Regions from separate parts of the Acidovorax sp. GW823-FHT01C06 genome, predicted to be linked through region 1. Evidence: riboswitches for the same ligand, from Rfam matches in the RefSeq annotation. Region 1 holds a riboswitch; the other holds the start of a gene.
What was found. Region 1 has a riboswitch for glycine ahead of gcvT (glycine cleavage system aminomethyltransferase GcvT). Riboswitches for the same ligand answer to the same signal wherever they lie in the genome.
Positions count from the first base shown of each region.

Region 2: another riboswitch for glycine. It lies ahead of AC1RCS_RS12990 (D-amino acid dehydrogenase); the one in region 1 lies ahead of gcvT (glycine cleavage system aminomethyltransferase GcvT).

Region 1 is NZ_JBXAKN010000003.1:220,670-228,860, reverse strand. Features, by position in the region: gene gcvP (aminomethyl-transferring glycine dehydrogenase) at 79-2,988, opposite strand; gene gcvH (glycine cleavage system protein GcvH) at 3,058-3,432, opposite strand; gene gcvT (glycine cleavage system aminomethyltransferase GcvT) at 3,516-4,649, opposite strand; glycine riboswitch at 4,696-4,817, opposite strand; glycine riboswitch at 4,831-4,929, opposite strand; gene AC1RCS_RS09175 (TRAP transporter large permease) at 4,960-6,255, opposite strand; gene AC1RCS_RS09170 (TRAP transporter small permease) at 6,252-6,764, opposite strand; gene AC1RCS_RS09165 (TRAP transporter substrate-binding protein) at 6,970-7,944, opposite strand.
Region 2 is NZ_JBXAKN010000005.1:151,541-159,731, reverse strand. Features, by position in the region: gene sorT (SorT family sulfite dehydrogenase catalytic subunit) at 1-739, shown strand, start outside; gene sorU (SorU family sulfite dehydrogenase c-type cytochrome subunit) at 880-1,185, shown strand; gene AC1RCS_RS12990 (D-amino acid dehydrogenase) at 1,253-2,572, opposite strand; glycine riboswitch at 2,668-2,781, opposite strand; gene AC1RCS_RS12985 (2-keto-4-pentenoate hydratase) at 2,998-3,780, shown strand; gene AC1RCS_RS12980 (thrombospondin type 3 repeat-containing protein) at 3,818-4,270, opposite strand; gene AC1RCS_RS12975 (YXWGXW repeat-containing protein) at 4,436-4,978, opposite strand; gene AC1RCS_RS12970 (hypothetical protein) at 5,166-5,546, opposite strand; gene AC1RCS_RS12965 (DUF6463 family protein) at 5,619-6,026, opposite strand; gene AC1RCS_RS12960 (ABC1 kinase family protein) at 6,039-7,361, opposite strand; gene AC1RCS_RS12955 (DUF2867 domain-containing protein) at 7,348-7,908, opposite strand; gene AC1RCS_RS12950 (TetR family transcriptional regulator) at 7,905-8,191, opposite strand, start outside.

The DNA of each region.
Region 1 (8,191 bases):
AAAGCCTTCGTGCGGGCAGGCTGCACGAAGGCTTGTGGTGGGCGGGGAGGAACGGCGCCGGGCGCCTGCCCGCTGGGATCAGGCGTAGTCGGACACCGGGATGCAGCTGCACGCCAGGTTGCGGTCGCCCCACACGTTGTCCACGCGCCCCACGGGCGACCAGTACTTGCTGCTGCGCAGGGCGGCCACGGGATAGGCGGCGGTCTCGCGGGCGTAGGGGCGGGTCCACTGCGCGCCCAGCAGGCTTTGCGCCGTGTGCGGCGCGTTCTTGAGCGGGTTGTCGTCCTGCGGCAGCGCGCCATTTTCGATTTGCCGGATTTCCTCGCGGATGGCGATCATCGCGTCGATGAAGCGGTCGATCTCGAACAGCGTTTCGCTTTCGGTGGGCTCCACCATCAGCGTGTTGGGCACGGGGAAGGACAGCGTGGGCGCATGGAAGCCGTAGTCGATCAGGCGCTTGGCCACGTCCTCGGCCATCACGCCGCTGGTTTCCTTCAGGCCGCGCAGGTCCAGGATGCACTCGTGCGCCACGTGGCCGTTGGCGCTGGCGTACAGCGTGGGGTAGTGGTCCTTCAGGCGCGCGCTGATGTAGTTGGCGCTGAGGATGGCTGTCTCGGTCGCGGCCTGCAGGCCCTCGGCACCCATCATGCGGCAGTACATCCAGCTGATGGGCAGCACCGCGGCGTTGCCCAGCGGGGCGGCGCTGACGGGGCCGACCTTGCCGGCGCCCGGCTCCAGGGGCTGGTCGCCACGGCCGGGCTGGCCGGGCAGGTAGGGCACGAGGTCTTCCACCACGCACACGGGGCCCACGCCGGGGCCGCCGCCGCCATGGGGAATGCAGAAGGTCTTGTGCAGGTTCAGGTGGCTCACGTCGCCGCCGAACTCGCCGGGGGCGGCCACGCCCACCAGGGCGTTCATGTTGGCGCCGTCCACGTAGACGCGCCCGCCGTGGCTGTGCACCAGGGCACACAGCTCCTTCACCTGGGTCTCGAACACGCCGTGCGTGCTGGGGTAGGTGATCATCACGCAGGCCAAGTGCGCGCTGTGCAGCTCGCACTTGGCCTTCAGGTCCGCCAGGTCCACGTTGCCATTGGCGTCGCAGGCCGTCACCACCACCTGCATGCCCACCATCTGGGCACTGGCGGGGTTGGTGCCGTGCGCGCTGCTGGGGATCAGGCAGATGTTGCGGTGGCCCTCGCCCTGGGCCTCGTGGTAGGCCTTGATGGCCAGCAGGCCGGCATATTCGCCCTGCGAGCCGGCGTTGGGCTGCAGGCTGATGCCCGCGTAGCCGGTCGCTTCGCACAGCCAGGCACGCAGCTGTTCATCCAGTTCGCGGTAGCCCTGGAGCTGGTCGGCGGGGGCAAACGGGTGCACGCCGGCGAATTCGGGCCAGGTGATGGGGATCATCTCGCTCGTGGCGTTGAGCTTCATGGTGCAGCTGCCCAGCGGGATCATGCTGCGGTCGAGCGCGAGGTCCTTGTCGGACAGCTGGCGGATGTAGCGCAGCATGCCGGTTTCGGAGTGGTGGGTGTTGAACACCGGGTGCGTGAGGTAGCTGCTGGCGCGGCGCAGCCCGGCGGGAATCAGCGGCTCCACGCCGTGCTCGAACGCCTCGAAGGTGGGCAGGGCCTGGCCGTCCTGGGCGAAGATCTTCCACAGCAGTTCGACATCGGCGCGCGTGGTTGTCTCGTCGAGCGAGATGCAGAGGTAGTTCTCGAAGTAGATTCGCAGGTTGGCGCCCATCTGCACTGCGCGAGCAGCTATTGATTTGGTAGCGCTGTCGGTTTTGAGCGTGAGCGTGTCGAAGCAGCCCTGGGGGCGCACGGGGGCGCCCAGCTGCGTGAGTCCCCTGGCCAGGATGGCCGTGTAGCTGGCCACGCGCTGCGCGATGCGTTTCAGGCCGTCTGGGCCGTGGTACACGGCGTACATGCTGGCGATCACGGCAGGCAGCACCTGCGCAGTGCAGATATTGGACGTGGCCTTTTCGCGGCGGATGTGCTGCTCGCGCGTCTGCAGCGCCAGGCGGTAGGCGGGCTGGCCGTGCACGTCCACGCTCACGCCCACCAGGCGGCCGGGCAGGCTGCGCTTGAACTCGTCGCGGCAGGCCATGTAGGCGGCGTGCGGGCCGCCCGCGCCCATGGGCATGCCAAAGCGCTGCGTGGTGCCCACCACGATGTCGGCGCCGTATTCGCCAGGCGGCGTGATGAGCGTCAGGGCCAGCAGGTCTGCGGCCACGATGAAGGCGGCCTGCTTTTCGTGCGCCTTTTGCACCTCGGCGCGCAGGTCGTCGATGCGGCCGCTGGTGGAAGGGTACTGGGCCAGCACGGCGAAGTAGTCACCGGCCAGCAGGTCGTTCCATTCCTCGGCCGAGTTGGCCAGGCGCACTTCCAGGCCCAGGGGCTTGGCGCGGGTCTGGATCACTTCGATGGTCTGCGGGTGCGCGTCGCCCGCCACCACGAAGACATTGCTCTTGGATTTGACCGAGCGCCTGGCCAGGGTCATGGCTTCAGCCGCAGCGGTGGCTTCGTCCAGCATGGATGCGTTGGCGATCGGCATGCCCGTCAGGTCGCACACCATGGTCTGGAAGTTGACCAGGGCCTCCATGCGGCCTTGCGAGATCTCGGCCTGGTAGGGCGTGTAGGCGGTGTACCAGGCGGGGTTCTCCAGGATGTTGCGCAGGATGACGCCCGGCGTGTGCGTGCCGTAATAGCCCTGGCCGATGAAGCTGCGCAGGACCTTGTTCTTGCCAGCGATGGCCTTGAGCTCGGCCAGCGCCGCCGCTTCGGTGGCGGGCAGGGGCAGGTCCATGGGCGCGCTGCGCGCGATGGAGCGCGGCACGATGCTTTCGATAAGGGCGCTGCGCGAGGCTTCGCCGATCACTGACAGCATGTGGGTTTCATCCGCTGCGTCGATGCCAATATGGCGGGGCAGGAATTCGGTGGCGTTCTCGAGCGCGGCGAGGGTGGGCAGGGGGGCTTGGGAGGTCATCGGCGGCGGCACAGTGCAAGGAAACACATTGGCCCGGCGGGGAGGTGCCGGGCCGCGGGCATCGGAGGGTCAGGCGTTCTTGGCGAACTCGGCGTAGGCGGGTTCGTCCATGAGCGCATCGAACTGCAGCATGTCCGTCACATGGACCTTGAAGAACCAGCCGGCACCCATGGGATCGCTGTTGGCCAGCGAGGGGTCGGCGCGCAGTGCTTCGTTCACTTCGACGACTTCGCCGGTGACAGGCATGTACACGTCGGCCGCGGCCTTCACGGACTCGACCACGCCGGCCACGTCACCCTGGGTGAAGGTCGTGCCGACCTCGGGGAGGTCCACGAAGACCACGTCGCCCAGGGCGTCCTGGGCATGCAGCGTGATGCCCACGGTGGCGGCTTCGTGGTCGGAGATGTCGATCCACTCGTGGTCCTTGGAATACTTGATGGTCATGGGGGAAGCTCCAAAAAAGGGGAAAACAGAAAAAGTGCCGATGCCAGCCGCCACTTTAGCCGGGCTGGGGCGGTTGCAGAGGGTCAGCCGCGGTGGTAGCGCGCAGGCGTGAACGGCATGGACACCACCTCCATGGGCACGGCCTTGCCGCGCACGATGGCGTTGACGCGCGTGCCGATGGCGGCAAAGGCTGGCGCCACGTAGCCCATGGCCACCGGCTTGTCCACGGTGGGCCCCAGCAGGCCGCTGGTCACTTCGCCGATCTTTTGACCGTCGGGGCCTTGCAGTTCGGTGTGCTCGCGCACGGGCACGCGTTCCAGCGCGACCAGGCCCACGCGCTTGCGCTGCAGGCTGGCGGGGTTGTCGATCTGCGACAGCACCTTGTCGGCACCGGGGAAGCCGCCCGCGCGCGCGCCGCCGGTGCGGCGCACCTTCTGGATGGCCCAGTTCAGCGCCGCCTCGGGTGGGGTGGTCGTGGTGTCGATGTCGTTGCCGTACAGGCACAGGCCGGCTTCCAGGCGCAGCGAGTTGCGGGCGCCCAGCCCGATGGGCTTGACCTCGGGCTGGGCCAGCAGCGCGCGCGCCAGGGTTTCGGCCTGGGACGCGGGCACCGAGATCTCGAAGCCGTCCTCCCCGGTGTAGCCGCTGCGGGTCACGAAGCAGTCGCAGCCCGCAATGGAAAAGTCGCCACCCGTCATGAATACCAGCTTTTCGACGCCGGGTGCCAGGCGCGCCAGGGCGGTGACTGCCTGCGGGCCTTGCAGCGCCAGCAGGGCGTGGTCGGGCATGGGGATGACGTCGCAGCGCTGGCCGATGCGTGCCTGGATGTGCGCGATGTCGCCTACCTTGCAGGCGCCGTTGACGATGACGAACAGGGTGTCATTGCCCTGATTGAAGAACATCAGGTCGTCGATGACCGTGCCTTCGTCGGTGAGCAGCAGGCCGTAGCGCTGCTTGCCTACGGGCAGGTCGATCACGTCGACGGGCATCAGGGTTTCGAACGCGGCAGCGGCGCCGGGGCCGACAAGCTTGAGCTGGCCCATGTGCGAGACGTCGAACAAACCCGCCGCGTTGCGCGTGTGCAGGTGCTCGGCCATCAGGCCGGCAGGGTACTGCACGGGCATGGAGTAACCCGCAAACGGCACCATGCGGGCGCCCAGCTCGGTGTGCAGGGCGTTGAGGGGGGTGGTCAGCAGCGGGGCGGTAGGGGTGGTCAAGGCGGACTCCGGGGCAAATGGTGGCCGCGGCCCTATGGGTCGCGGGATTTGCCCTGCTGTCCGCTTTACCTGAGAGATTCACCGCAGCGCCCTGGCTGGCCGCGCGGCTTGCTCCTTCGGTGGATGGGTGCCGTGCTGCACGGTCCATCTCTCTCCAGCAAGGGAACGCCCGCATCACTGCGGGCGGTTGCCAGTCCTTTTGCCTGAGCGTTCGGCTGCTGCCTGCGCCTTCGGCGGCCCCTTTCGTTGATGGGAAGGGGCTCTCTCCTGACGGCCGCCAGTATATCCGCTGGAAGAAGCCGCGCAGACGCTATTTGATGAACCCGAGCACCTTCGGCAGCCAGGTCGACAGCTGCGGGATGAAGGTCAGCACCACCAGCACCACGCCATGCGCCCAGAGGAAGGGCACCAGCTCGCGCACCAGCTGCGACATCGGTACGCGCGAGACGTTGCAGGTGACGAACAGCAGCCCGCCCACGGGCGGCGTGATCATGCCCAGCGTGAGGTTGTAGATCACCACCATCGCGAAGTGGATGGGGTCGATTCCCAGCTTCACGGCCACGGGCGCGAGGATGGGCGCCAGCACCATCACGCCCGGCAGCGGCTCGATGAAGATGCCGAACAGCAGCAGGAAGATGTTCACGATGATGAGGAACATCCACGGCGAGAGGTTCATGCCCACCAGCCAGTCGGCCATCTGCTGCGGAATGCCCTCGATGGTCAGGATCCACGCGAACGCGGCCGACAGCCCGATGATGATCAGCACCGAGGCCGACAGCAGGGCCGAGCGTGCCAGGATGTCGGGCAGCGCCTTCCACTGCAGCGTGCGGTAGACGAACTTGCCGCACACCAGCGCATAGAACACCGCCACCACCGAGGCCTCGGTGGGCGTGAACCAGCCGGCGCGCATGCCGCCCAGGATCACCACCGGCAGCAAAATGGCGGGCAGCGCCTTCCAGGTGGTCTGCAGGATATCGGCCAGCGGCGGCATCCGGCCGTCGCCCTTGTAGTTGCGCTTCTTGGAGACGTGGAAGTTCACGACGCACATGGCCACCGCGATCAGCAGGCCCGGCAGCAGGCCGGCCACGAACAGCGCACCCACCGACACCGTTTCATCCTGCAGCGCATAGATGATCATGATGATGGACGGCGGGATGATGGGCCCGACGATGGCCGTCGAGGCCGTGAGAGCCGCCGCGTACGAACGGTCGTAGCCGGCCTTGTCCATCATGCGGATCAGCATCGACCCCGGCCCCGCCGCATCGGCCAGCGCCGAGCCCGAGATGCCTGAGAAGAAGGTCAGCGAGACCACGTTGGTGTAGCCCAGCCCGCCGCGCTTGTGGCCCACGAACTGCCCGGCAAACCTCAGCAGCACCTCGGTCAGCGAGCCGCCGCTCATGAGTTCGGCCGCGAGGATGAAGAAGGGCACGGCCATCAACGGAAAGCTGTCGATGCCGGTGAAGGTCTCCTTGAGCAGCACCATCAGCGGGTAGCTCTCGGCCAGGATCAGCGTGGCCGCGGTGGCCAGGCCCAGCGCAAACGCCACGGGCACGCCCATGGCCAGGAACAGGCAGGCCGAAACGATGAGGATGATGGACGCGCTCATAGGGAGGCACTCGCATTCGCATCGAAGTGTTCATCGGCCGCAAAGTTGCGGTCGAGCACGTAGCCGCGCACGATGAACAAAAAGTGCACGATCAGCAGCACGCCGCCGATCAGCATGGCGCTGTAGATGTAGGCGAACGGGATCTGCGTCACGGCCGTCATCTGGAACATGGTGCGCTGCATGTACAGCCAGCCGTACCAGACCATGAAGCCGAAGAAGGCGAACAGCAAGGCCGCGACCACGGCACGCAGGGCGATGGCGCCCGCGCGGGGCAGGGCATCCTGCAGGTTCTCCACCGCGATGTGGCCGCCATAGCGCAGCACGGGGCCGGCGCCCAGGAAGGTCAGCCAGATCATCATGTGGCGCGACACCTCCTCGGCCCATTCGAGCGAGTTGTGGGTGACGTAGCGCATCACCACGTTGGTGAAGATGATGATGGACATGGCCGCCAGCAGCAGGATCAATGCCCAGCGGTTGGCGGCCAGAAAATAGCGTTCGAAGGTTTTCACGGGACGGTCTTGGACAAGGGCGTGCAGGGTCAAAGCAAAAGCGCCCGGCGCCTTGTGTGGGCCGGGCGATGCGGGGCGCGGGTCAAGAGCGGCTCACACAGCCCAGCGAAGCGGTCCTGGTTAGGCGTTGCGTCGCAGACAGTACAACCAGTACGGCAAGACGCAACAACGACGCCAGGAGGGCTGTGCGAGTCGCTCAAAAGAGTTAACGAACGTCCTGGATCTTCTTGATGTTGTCGGCGCCGAACTCCTTGGCGTAGCCCACATAGGCGGGCTTGAGGGCTTCGCGGAAGGCGGCGCCGTCCACCGTCTTGGTGACCTTCATGCCTTGCTGCTCCAGCAGGGCGATGCCGTTGTTCTCGTCGTCGTTGACCTTCTTGCGCTGGGCCACCGAGGCGCTCTTGGCGGCGTCGGTGAAGACCTTCTTGTCCGCGTCGTTGAGCTTGTTCCACACCTTGGGCGAGAGCAGCAGCAGCGCCGGCGAGTACACGTGGCCCGTGAGCGACAGGTGCTTTTGCACCTGCGAGAACTTGGCCGACAGGATCACGGGGATGGGGTTCTCCTGGCCGTCCACCGTGCCCTGCTGCATGGCGCCGAACAGCTCGGGGAAGGCCATGGGCGTGGGCAGGATGCCGAAGGTGCGGTAGCCGTCCATGTGCACCTTGTTCTCCATGGTGCGCATCTTCAGGCCCTTGGCGTCCTCGGGCTTGACGATGTCGCGCTTGCTGTTGGTCATGTGGCGGAAACCGTTCTCCGTCCAGGCCAGCGCGATGATGCCCTTGCTCGGGAACTTGGTCAGGATGTCCTGGCCGATGGGGCCGTCCATCACCTTGCGCGCATGGTCGTAGTCGCGGAACAGGAAGGGGATGTCCACGATCTTCACTTCGGGCACGAAATTGCCCACGGGGCCGGTGGAGGTGTTCACCAGGTCCTGCGTACCGAGCTGGATGGCCTCGATCTGCTCGCGCTCGCCGCCCAGCGCGGAGTTGGGGAAGTACTGGCACTTGTAGCGCCCCTGCGTGCCCTTCTCGACTTCGTCGCAGAAGACCTTGGAGCCCACGCCGTAGTGCGAATCGGGCGCCGTGGCGTAGCCGATCTTGAGCGTGGTGGTCTGCGCGCTGGCGGTGGCCATCAAGCCGAGCGCAAGGCCCAGGCCCGCAGCGAGGGAAGTCAATTGCATGGTGTCTCCTGTGAGTATGTTTCTTGCCGCGCCCCCTTGCACGCACCAGCGGAAAGGGTGCTGGCAGCATGGGTTGGCGGTCCTGAAAATTATGGCGCTGCAGCATGGCCCCGAGCATCGGGGTTTGTGCTGGTAAGCGTGCTTATTAACGCGCTGGAAGGAGGCAATCGTCGCCGGGGCGACAAAGGCAGGCTGCTGGCCTGGGCCAGGCAAGGGGGAGGGGGAAGGGGGGCAGCCGGGCGGCCGG
Region 2 (8,191 bases), on a different contig from region 1:
CGTCGTGTGGAGCGGCGTGCCGCTGCGCAATGTGGTGGCGGCGCTGGGCGGGCTCGCCGATGGCGCGGCCTACCTCACGGGCACGGGGGGTGAGAAGCTGCCCGAGGGCGTGGACCCGCTGTCCGTGCTGGTGGAGCGCTCCGTGCCCATCAAGGCCACCGAGGACGCGCTGCTGGCCTGGGAAATGAATGGCGAGCCCATCTCGCTGGCGCACGGCGGCCCGCTGCGGCTGGTGGTGCCGGGCTACCAGGGCGTGAACAACATCAAGTACGTCAAGCGCGTGGCCTTCACCGGCGCCCAGTCGCAGGCGCGCATCATGTCGCACGGCTACCGCATGTCGCCCCCCGGCTCCAAGGCCAGCCCCGACCAGCCGTCGGTGTGGGAGATGGGCGTCAAGTCCTGGATCAATGGCCCCCTGCCCGAGAAGGGCCCCCTCAAGGCCGGCCAGGTGCAGGTGCATGGCGTGGCCTTTGGCGGCACGCAGGCCATCAAGGGCGTGGAGGTCTCGGTGGACGGCGGCAAGACCTGGCAGGCCGCGCGGCTCATCGGCCCCGATCTGGGCAAGTTCGCGTGGCGCCAGTTCGTGCTGCCGGTCACGCTGGCGGCGGGCACGCACGTGCTGGCCAGCCGCGCCACCGATGCCGCAGGCAATGTGCAGGCCGAGCAGCGCGAGGAAAACCTGGGCGGCTACAACAACGCGAGCTGGCGCGACCATGCGGTCACGGTGACCGCAGCGTGACCGGGCGCCCCCCTGAGACGCTGCGCGCCTTCCCCCCTGGAGGGGAGCGCGCCCCCCGGACTGGCCGTGCCAGATCCGCGGTGGCACTGGTGCTGGGGCGCATCGGTTTCCAGCATTTGCGCGTGCCTGCGCTCGCGGCCATGTCGAGCGTGCTGCTGCTGTGGACGGGTGCCGGCTGGGCGGCGGATGCCGCCGAGCTGGCGCGGGGCAAGGAGCTGTTCATCAAGATCCAGCCTGCTTGCGCCGTGTGCCACACGCTGCAGGCCGCCGGTGCCGAGGGGCAGGTGGGCCCGGTGCTGGATGAGCTCAAGCCCGACGCGGGCCGCGTGCTGCGCGCGCTCAAGGCGGGCATCGGCGTGATGCCTTCGTATGCCGAACGCATGAGCGAGAAGGACATGCAGGCCGTGGCGCAGTTCGTGGCGCACGCCACGGGCGCTGCCAGGTAGGCCGGGCGCTGGCCCGTGGTGGCAGCGCCGCCTGCGCGGCGGTGCTGCAACCCCGCTGTGCTCCCGTTCAGGCCGTGGTGCGCGATGGCACCAGCGCCTTGCCGGGAGCGCAGCCCTGCAGACCCTGGAATGCAAAGTCCACTTCGGGCACCCGGCCGCTCACGATGTCGGCCAGGGCCTTGCCCGAGCCGCAGGCGTGGGTCCAGCCCAGCGTGCCGTGGCCCGTGTTGAGGAAGAGGTTGGCCACCTTGGTGGCGCCGATCAGCGGCACGTTGCTGGGCGTGGCGGGGCGCAGGCCGGTCCAGAACTGGGCCTGGCTGGCATCGCCCGCGCCGGGGAACAGCTGCTCCACGCGGCGCACGATGGCGTCGCAGCGCACCTGGTTCAGGTGGCGGTCGTAGCCGTTCAATTCGGCCGTGCCGGCGATGCGCAGGCGGTCGCCACCCCGTTCGCTGGTGTAGCGCGAGAACACGAGCTTGAACTCGTCGTCCGTGAGGCTCACCTGGTGCGCCTTGCCCGCATCCTTGACCGGCATGGTCACCGAATAGCCCTTGGCCGGATAGATGGGCAGGCGGATGCCCAGCGGCTGCGCCAGCAGCGGGCTGAACGAGCCCATGGCCAGCACGAAGGCGTCGCCGCGCACGCGCTCGAAGCGGCCCTCGGCGTTGGTCACTTCCACATGGTCGATGTGGCCGCCGGCTTCGCGCAGCGCGGTGACGTGGTGGCCCAGGCGGAACTGCACGCCCGCCGCCTCGCACAGCCGGGCCAGCTCGCGCGTGAACTGGTTGGCATCGCCCGACTCGTCCTCGGCCGTGAAGGTGGCGCCTGCGAGCTGCGGGCGGATGTGGGCCAGCGCGGGCTCGATGCGCACGGCCTCGTCGGCGCTGATGACCTGGCGCTCGCAGCCCAGCGCGCGCATCTGTTCGGCCGGGCCCAGAGCGCCGTCGAATTCCTTTGGGTTGGTATAGAAGTGCAGGATGCCTTGTGTGCGCTGGTCGTACTGGATGCCGGTGGCCGCACGCAACTGCTGCAGCGTGTCGCGGCTGTAGGTGCCCAGGCGCACGATCTGCTCGATGTTGTGGCGCGTGCGCGCCGGCGTGCAGTTGCGCAAGAAGTCCAGGCCCCAGAGCCACTGGCGCATGTCGGCGCGGATGCGGAACAGCAGAGGCGCGTCCTCCTTGCCCAGCCACTGCAGCACCTTGAGCGGCGCGCTCGGGTTGGCCCAGGGCTCCGCGTGGCTCACCGAGATCTGGCCACCGTTGGCGAAGCTGGTCTCGGCGCCGGGCGCACCCTGGCGGTCGATGACGGTCACCTCGTGGCCGCGCTGTTGCAGGAAATAAGCCGAAGTCACGCCGAGCAAGCCGGCGCCCAAAACGATCACGCGCATGATTTTCAAAGCCTTTCTGGGCTCTGGCGCTAGAACAACATGCGCTGGCAGCTATGAATTCAATAGCGTGCAGCTGGCGCATGAATGCCCAAGCTGCCGCTCCCCCTGTCCTTGGTACCTGAGAGATTCACCGCGCGGCCCACATGGCGCGCGGTTTGCTCCTTCGGTGCGCTTCGCGTTGCGCGAAGCGGCTCTCCAGACGGCTTTGATGAATGGTGCAGTACGGGACCTGAGCGTGTATGGGAGTTTGCGCCTTCGGTGAAGCGGGCGGGGCCGCTGACTCTCCTGCGGGGGCCATTCTAGGAGCCCGCATCGCGCAAAAACCGCTTTGTCCGCGCTAATGAACCGCAATCGTTGCTGATGCTGCGGGCACGGGGTTGGCCATAATCCGCCGGAACCTTCGCCTTTCTCTCCAGGACGCCTTGATGCCCGATACCGCCTTTGATCCGCTGACCAGCGCGGCCGTGCTCACCATGGCCCGCCTGGGGCGCACGCCCCGTCCCCTCGACCTGCCCGCCGCATTGCGTCCCCAGAACGCTGCCCAGGCCTATGCCGTTCAGGACGCCGTGGTGCGCGAGCGCGGCGAGATCGCGGGCTGGAAGGTGGGTGCGGCGTCGCCGCAGGCGCTGCCTGCGCGGGCGGCCCTGGCGCGCGATTCGGTGTTTGCGATGGCCGGCGGGGGCGCGGTGCGCCTGTCCTGCGCGGGCTTCGCCGTGCTGGGTGTGGAGGCGGAACTGGTGTACGAACTGGGTGCCGATCTGCCTGCCCGGGCGCAGCCCTACAGCGAGGCCGAGGCGCTGTCCGCCGTGGCGTCGGTGCGGGCGGCCATCGAGGTCTGCGACACGCGCTACGCCGCCTGGGCGCAGCAAGGCGAGTGGAGCCGGCTGGCCGACCAGGCCTGCCATGGGGCACTCATCGTGGGGTCGGGAACGGAGAGCGCGCAGTCGGTGCAGCCGATGCGGCAGCCCGTGGTGCTGTCGGTGAATGGCGCGCAGGCCGTGCGGCACGCTGGCTGGGGCAACCCGGCTGGCGATCCCCTGCGCCTGCTCACCTGGCTGGCCAATGGCGGCGCGCACAGCCTGGGTGGGCTGCGCGCGGGACAGTGGGTGACCACCGGGTCCTGCACCGGCACCGTGATGGTGGCGCCGGGCACGGTGGTGGTGGCTGAGTTTCCCGGCCTGGGGCGCGCCGAACTTCAACTGGGCTGACCGGCGGCGCCCTGCGCGGCGCGCGCCGGGCGTGGGGTCAGTTGCGGCGCGGGTTGTCGGGCTGCTGGTCGCGGCGGTTCGGTACGCCGTCGCCGTCCCGGTCGCGGTCATGGCGGTTGGAGACGCCATCGCCGTCACGGTCCCAGCCGCCACGCTGAAACTCCCAGCGGCCTTCGCGTTCCACCCAGTGCGGCTGGCGATACTGGTGGCCGGCGCGGGCCTGCACCCAGTGGCCGCGCACCCATTGGTAGCGGTTGCCACGCCATTCCCAGTGGCCTTCTTCCCACACCTGGCCCCGGCGGGGGCGGGGCACGGCTTCATGGCGCGGGGGAGGGGGCGCGGGCCTCACCTGGTACTGCGTGGCGTGGTAGCTGCGCTCCGGCTGGCCCGATTGGACGATGACGGTGCCCTGCGTGGCGGCATGCGCCTGCGGGAGGGTCCACAGCGCCATCAAGGCGATGGAGGCTGCGGTGAATGTCTTGCGGGTCATGAAGGTCATGGGATTCTCCTGATGTTCCTTGCGGAAGCGGTCACTGCATGGTGGCGGCACGGGCAGCCGGGCCGCGTAGGCGCCCTGCGGGGGTGTGCGTAGGCGGCGAGGGCCAGTTCCTGGCGCGCCCGCCGCCATCGGGGGGCGGGCGGCGCTCAGGCCCCGTCAATTGCGATAGGGGTTGTCCGGGCGGCGGTCGTGGCGGTTCGGCACGCCGTCTCCGTCGCGGTCGCGGTCGTGGCGGTTGGACACGCCGTCGCGGTCCCTGTCATGGTCGCGGTCGTAGCGGTTGGGAATGCCATCGCCATCGCGGTCGCGGTCATAGCGATTGGGGATGCCGTCGCCATCGCGGTCCCAGCCGCCGGGGCGCATTTCCCAGCGGCCCCCATGCTCCACCCAGCGGGGCTCGCGGTAGTAGTAGCCCGGGCGGGCCTTCACCCAGTGGCCCTGGATCCAGACGTGGCGGTGGCCGCGCCAGTCCCAGTACCCAGGCACCCACACCATGTCGCGGCGGGGGCGGGGCACCACTTCGTAGCGCGGTGGCGGGGGTGGGCCGTACTGCACCATCACCGGCGCGGGCGGCGCCTGGTAGTGGTGGGGCTGCCCCGACTGGATGACGACGGTGGCGCTGGTCTGTGCCTGCGCCACGGTCGCGGCGCCCAGCGACAGCAGGGCGATGGAAGCAGCGGCGAGTGCATTGCGGGCCATGATGGTCTCCTCAAAATGATTCCTTGCGGAACCGGAGACTTCATGGTGCAGATGCTGCGTCAAGACGGTGTAGGCGAATTGCGAAGTCTTGTGAAGTTGTGTTTCCCGTGGCGGCAAAGGGGGGGCTTTTCGTGATTTCTTTCACGCCGGGGCGTGCAGGTGGCCGTCCGGTGCAGGCCCGCGCGTGTCAACGCCACCACACCAGGGCCGCCACCACCAGCAAGGCAAACCAGGCAGGGTGCCTGCCCTCGGTGGCATAGAACACCAGCATTCCGCTGACCAAGGTGGCCAGCCCGGCCACGTCAGCCACCCAGGCCCCCAGGTTGGCATCCCCGGGTACGGTCCCCAGGCGCCACAGCAGGGCGCTGAGGGCCCAGCCCAGCACGGTGGCCAGGTGCCAGGTGCCCCACAGGATGCGCACCTGCCGCTCGTGCAGCACGGGCTTGCCGCCGGTGGGCACCACGCCCTGCGTGCGCAGTGCGCGAAACACGAGGAATTCACCCAGCACCGAGTGCGCAACGCCCACCAGGGCGAGGCCCCCGGCTGCCAGTACCAGCGCAGTATTCATGGACAGTTTTCAAGTCAATCAGGGTGGCCGTGGAAGGTGCAGACGCGGCGCGGCGATCCGTCTTCTTCGCCTTCAGCGCCTCGGGGGCCAGCACAGGGCCAGCGCGGGCGGCAGCGCCAGCCAGAAGCCCGAGGCGGGCATAAGCACGATGCCCAGCAGCGTGAGGGCCAGCAACCCGGCACCGAGCCCGCGCATGGGGACGGGCGCCATGGCTGTGTTGCGTTCGGCCAGCAGGATGGCCCAGCCCAGCAACGCGAACAACACGCCGAACAGCACAAACCAGACCACGGCGCCCACGGTCGGGTCTTTTTGCACGCTGTTGAAAACGCCGCGCCGCACGATCTCCTGCAGCTGGGTCGGAAACACGACGGCGGCATACAGCGTGTGCAGCAGCGCCACGGCCAGCATCCACGGGCCCTTCCAGCGGCTGCGAGGCGGCATGGCCGCAGAGCGAGGGGAGGGGGAGGTCAGGGTGGTCATGTGGGCGGGTTCCTAGGAAGAAAGAAGGGCGGGGCAATGCGTGCGCACCCGTGCACCCAGCCCCGTGAGCAGGTGCATCAGGCCCATCCACATGCGCTCGAACGCCGGCATTTCGCCGGGCACCTGCACCAAGTGATCGCCCAGCACGCGCTGGTGGCGGGCGGCGGTGATGGGTGGCGGCGTCTTGGCGCCAAAATCGAAAACCGCCTGCGTGAAGGGTTCCATCTGCCAGGCCTGCATGTCAGCCAGTGCGGGGGCGAGTTCGGCGGCGTAGGCCTGCACGGAGAGGCCGGCGTTGACGAGCCCGAGTGCCTGGTAGGCCTGCAGCACCAGCGCGTCGCGCTGCGGGTCGGAGGGAGGGCGCAGCAGTGCGGACCACGCCTGTGTCACTTGCGCCCGAAACCCGTCGGAGAGGCTGCGCGTGCAGCCAAAGTCGAGCACACCCACCGTGCCATCGGGGGCGAACAGAAAATTACCAGGGTGCGGATCGGCATGCACCCGGCCCAGCACAAAAGTGCAGTGCATGAACCAGTCCCACAGGTGCTGCCCGGCCTGATCGCGTTGCTGCTGTGTGGGTTGCGTGGCCAGCCAGGCCTGCAGGTGCTGGCCCGGCAGGAACTGCTGCGTGAGCACCTGGGCCCGCGTGTGCGACAGGATGGGCCGCGCCAGCACCACGCCGGGCAAAGCCGCGTGCTGCGCAAACCATTGCAGTTGCTCGGCTTCCTGCAGGTAGTCCACCTCGCGCAGCAGCGTGGCCTCGATCTCGGCCATCACGCCGTCCACCACGGTGCTGGCGGGCAGGGGCATGTCGGTGTGGGCCAGCGCGCGCAGCGCGGTGCGCATCAATTGCATGTCGCTGGCGATGGTGGCGGCAATGCCGGGGTACTGCACCTTGACGGCCACCGTGCCGTGGCCCGCCAGCTGTGTGCGGTGCACCTGGCCCAGGCTGGCGGCGGCGAAGGCGGTGGGCTCGAAGTGGTCGAACAGCGCCTCGGGCTCCTGGCCGAAGGCCTGGCGGAACACGCGCCCCACCAGCGCGCGGTTGAGCGGCGGCGCCTGGTGGTGGGCGCGCGCCAGCTCCTGCCGCACGCCGTCGGGCAGCAGGCCCGGGTGCATGCTGAGCAGTTGCGATACCTTGAGCGCTGAACCCCGCAGCTGGCCCAGGGCGCCAAAAAGGATGCGGCCCAGGGCGGCCTCGTGGTCGGCCTGCGCCTGGGCAGACGGCGTGCTGCGCACGCGATGGCCTAGTTGGGCCATGCCGATGCGTGCCGCCGCCAGGCCCGTGATGGTGCCGCGCGCAAGCCGGCTGGTGCGCGGCGGTTCAGCGCGGGCCATGGTTTGAAGCGGCCAGTTGTTGCAGCATGGCCTGCACGATGCGGCGGTGAAACGGCGTGATGACGGCCATGTAGGCATGGCCCAGCGTGTTGTGGATGTGCACCACGGTGCTGATGACGACCGTGGGGGCACTGCCAGGCTGGCCGTGCTTGGTCAGCGAGACCTGCACATCCAGGTGTTTGTCGTCCTGCCCCATCACCACTTCGGTGTCGCTCAGATGGCGGATGAGGAAGATGCCCACGCGGTCTCCGACGCGGTAGCTGCGCGCATTGGTTGGAGAGGCTCCGCTGGCAAGCGGATGCACGTCCTGCAACTGCCCCACGTCCTTGAGACCCATCAGCCGCACCAGCTTGTTGCGCACTGCCAGAAGTTGCTCCGTCCACCGCGGTGTCCTGGCCAAGACCTCCAGCCAGGTCTGCAATGCGCTGGCGGCGGGGCGGGGATCGGTCGTTGTGAAGGCGTCAAAAAAATCCGCGTCATGCAAGGTGGCATGGATGACGGTGCCTGGGGGCACCTGGATTTCGCGCACGGCGGGGGCGGTGGTCATGCGGACTTCCTCTTGCGGGGCGTGGCCACTGGCTGTGCGGCGGGTGCCGGGCTGGCAGCGCGGGGTTTGCGCGGCGCACGCGGCGGTTTGGAAGGCTCCGGCGACCGGGATGGTTCAGCGGCTGCCGTGTAGGCGGGGGCCGGGCCGGGCGGTGCGCTGGCCATGGCCTGTCTGGCCAGCTGCAGCATGCCCATCAGGCCGCTGCTGTGCTGCACCATGCGGGCCATCTGGCTGCGCAGCACAAAACCACCCAGTTGCAGCACGCGGTTGACAAGCCCCCCGC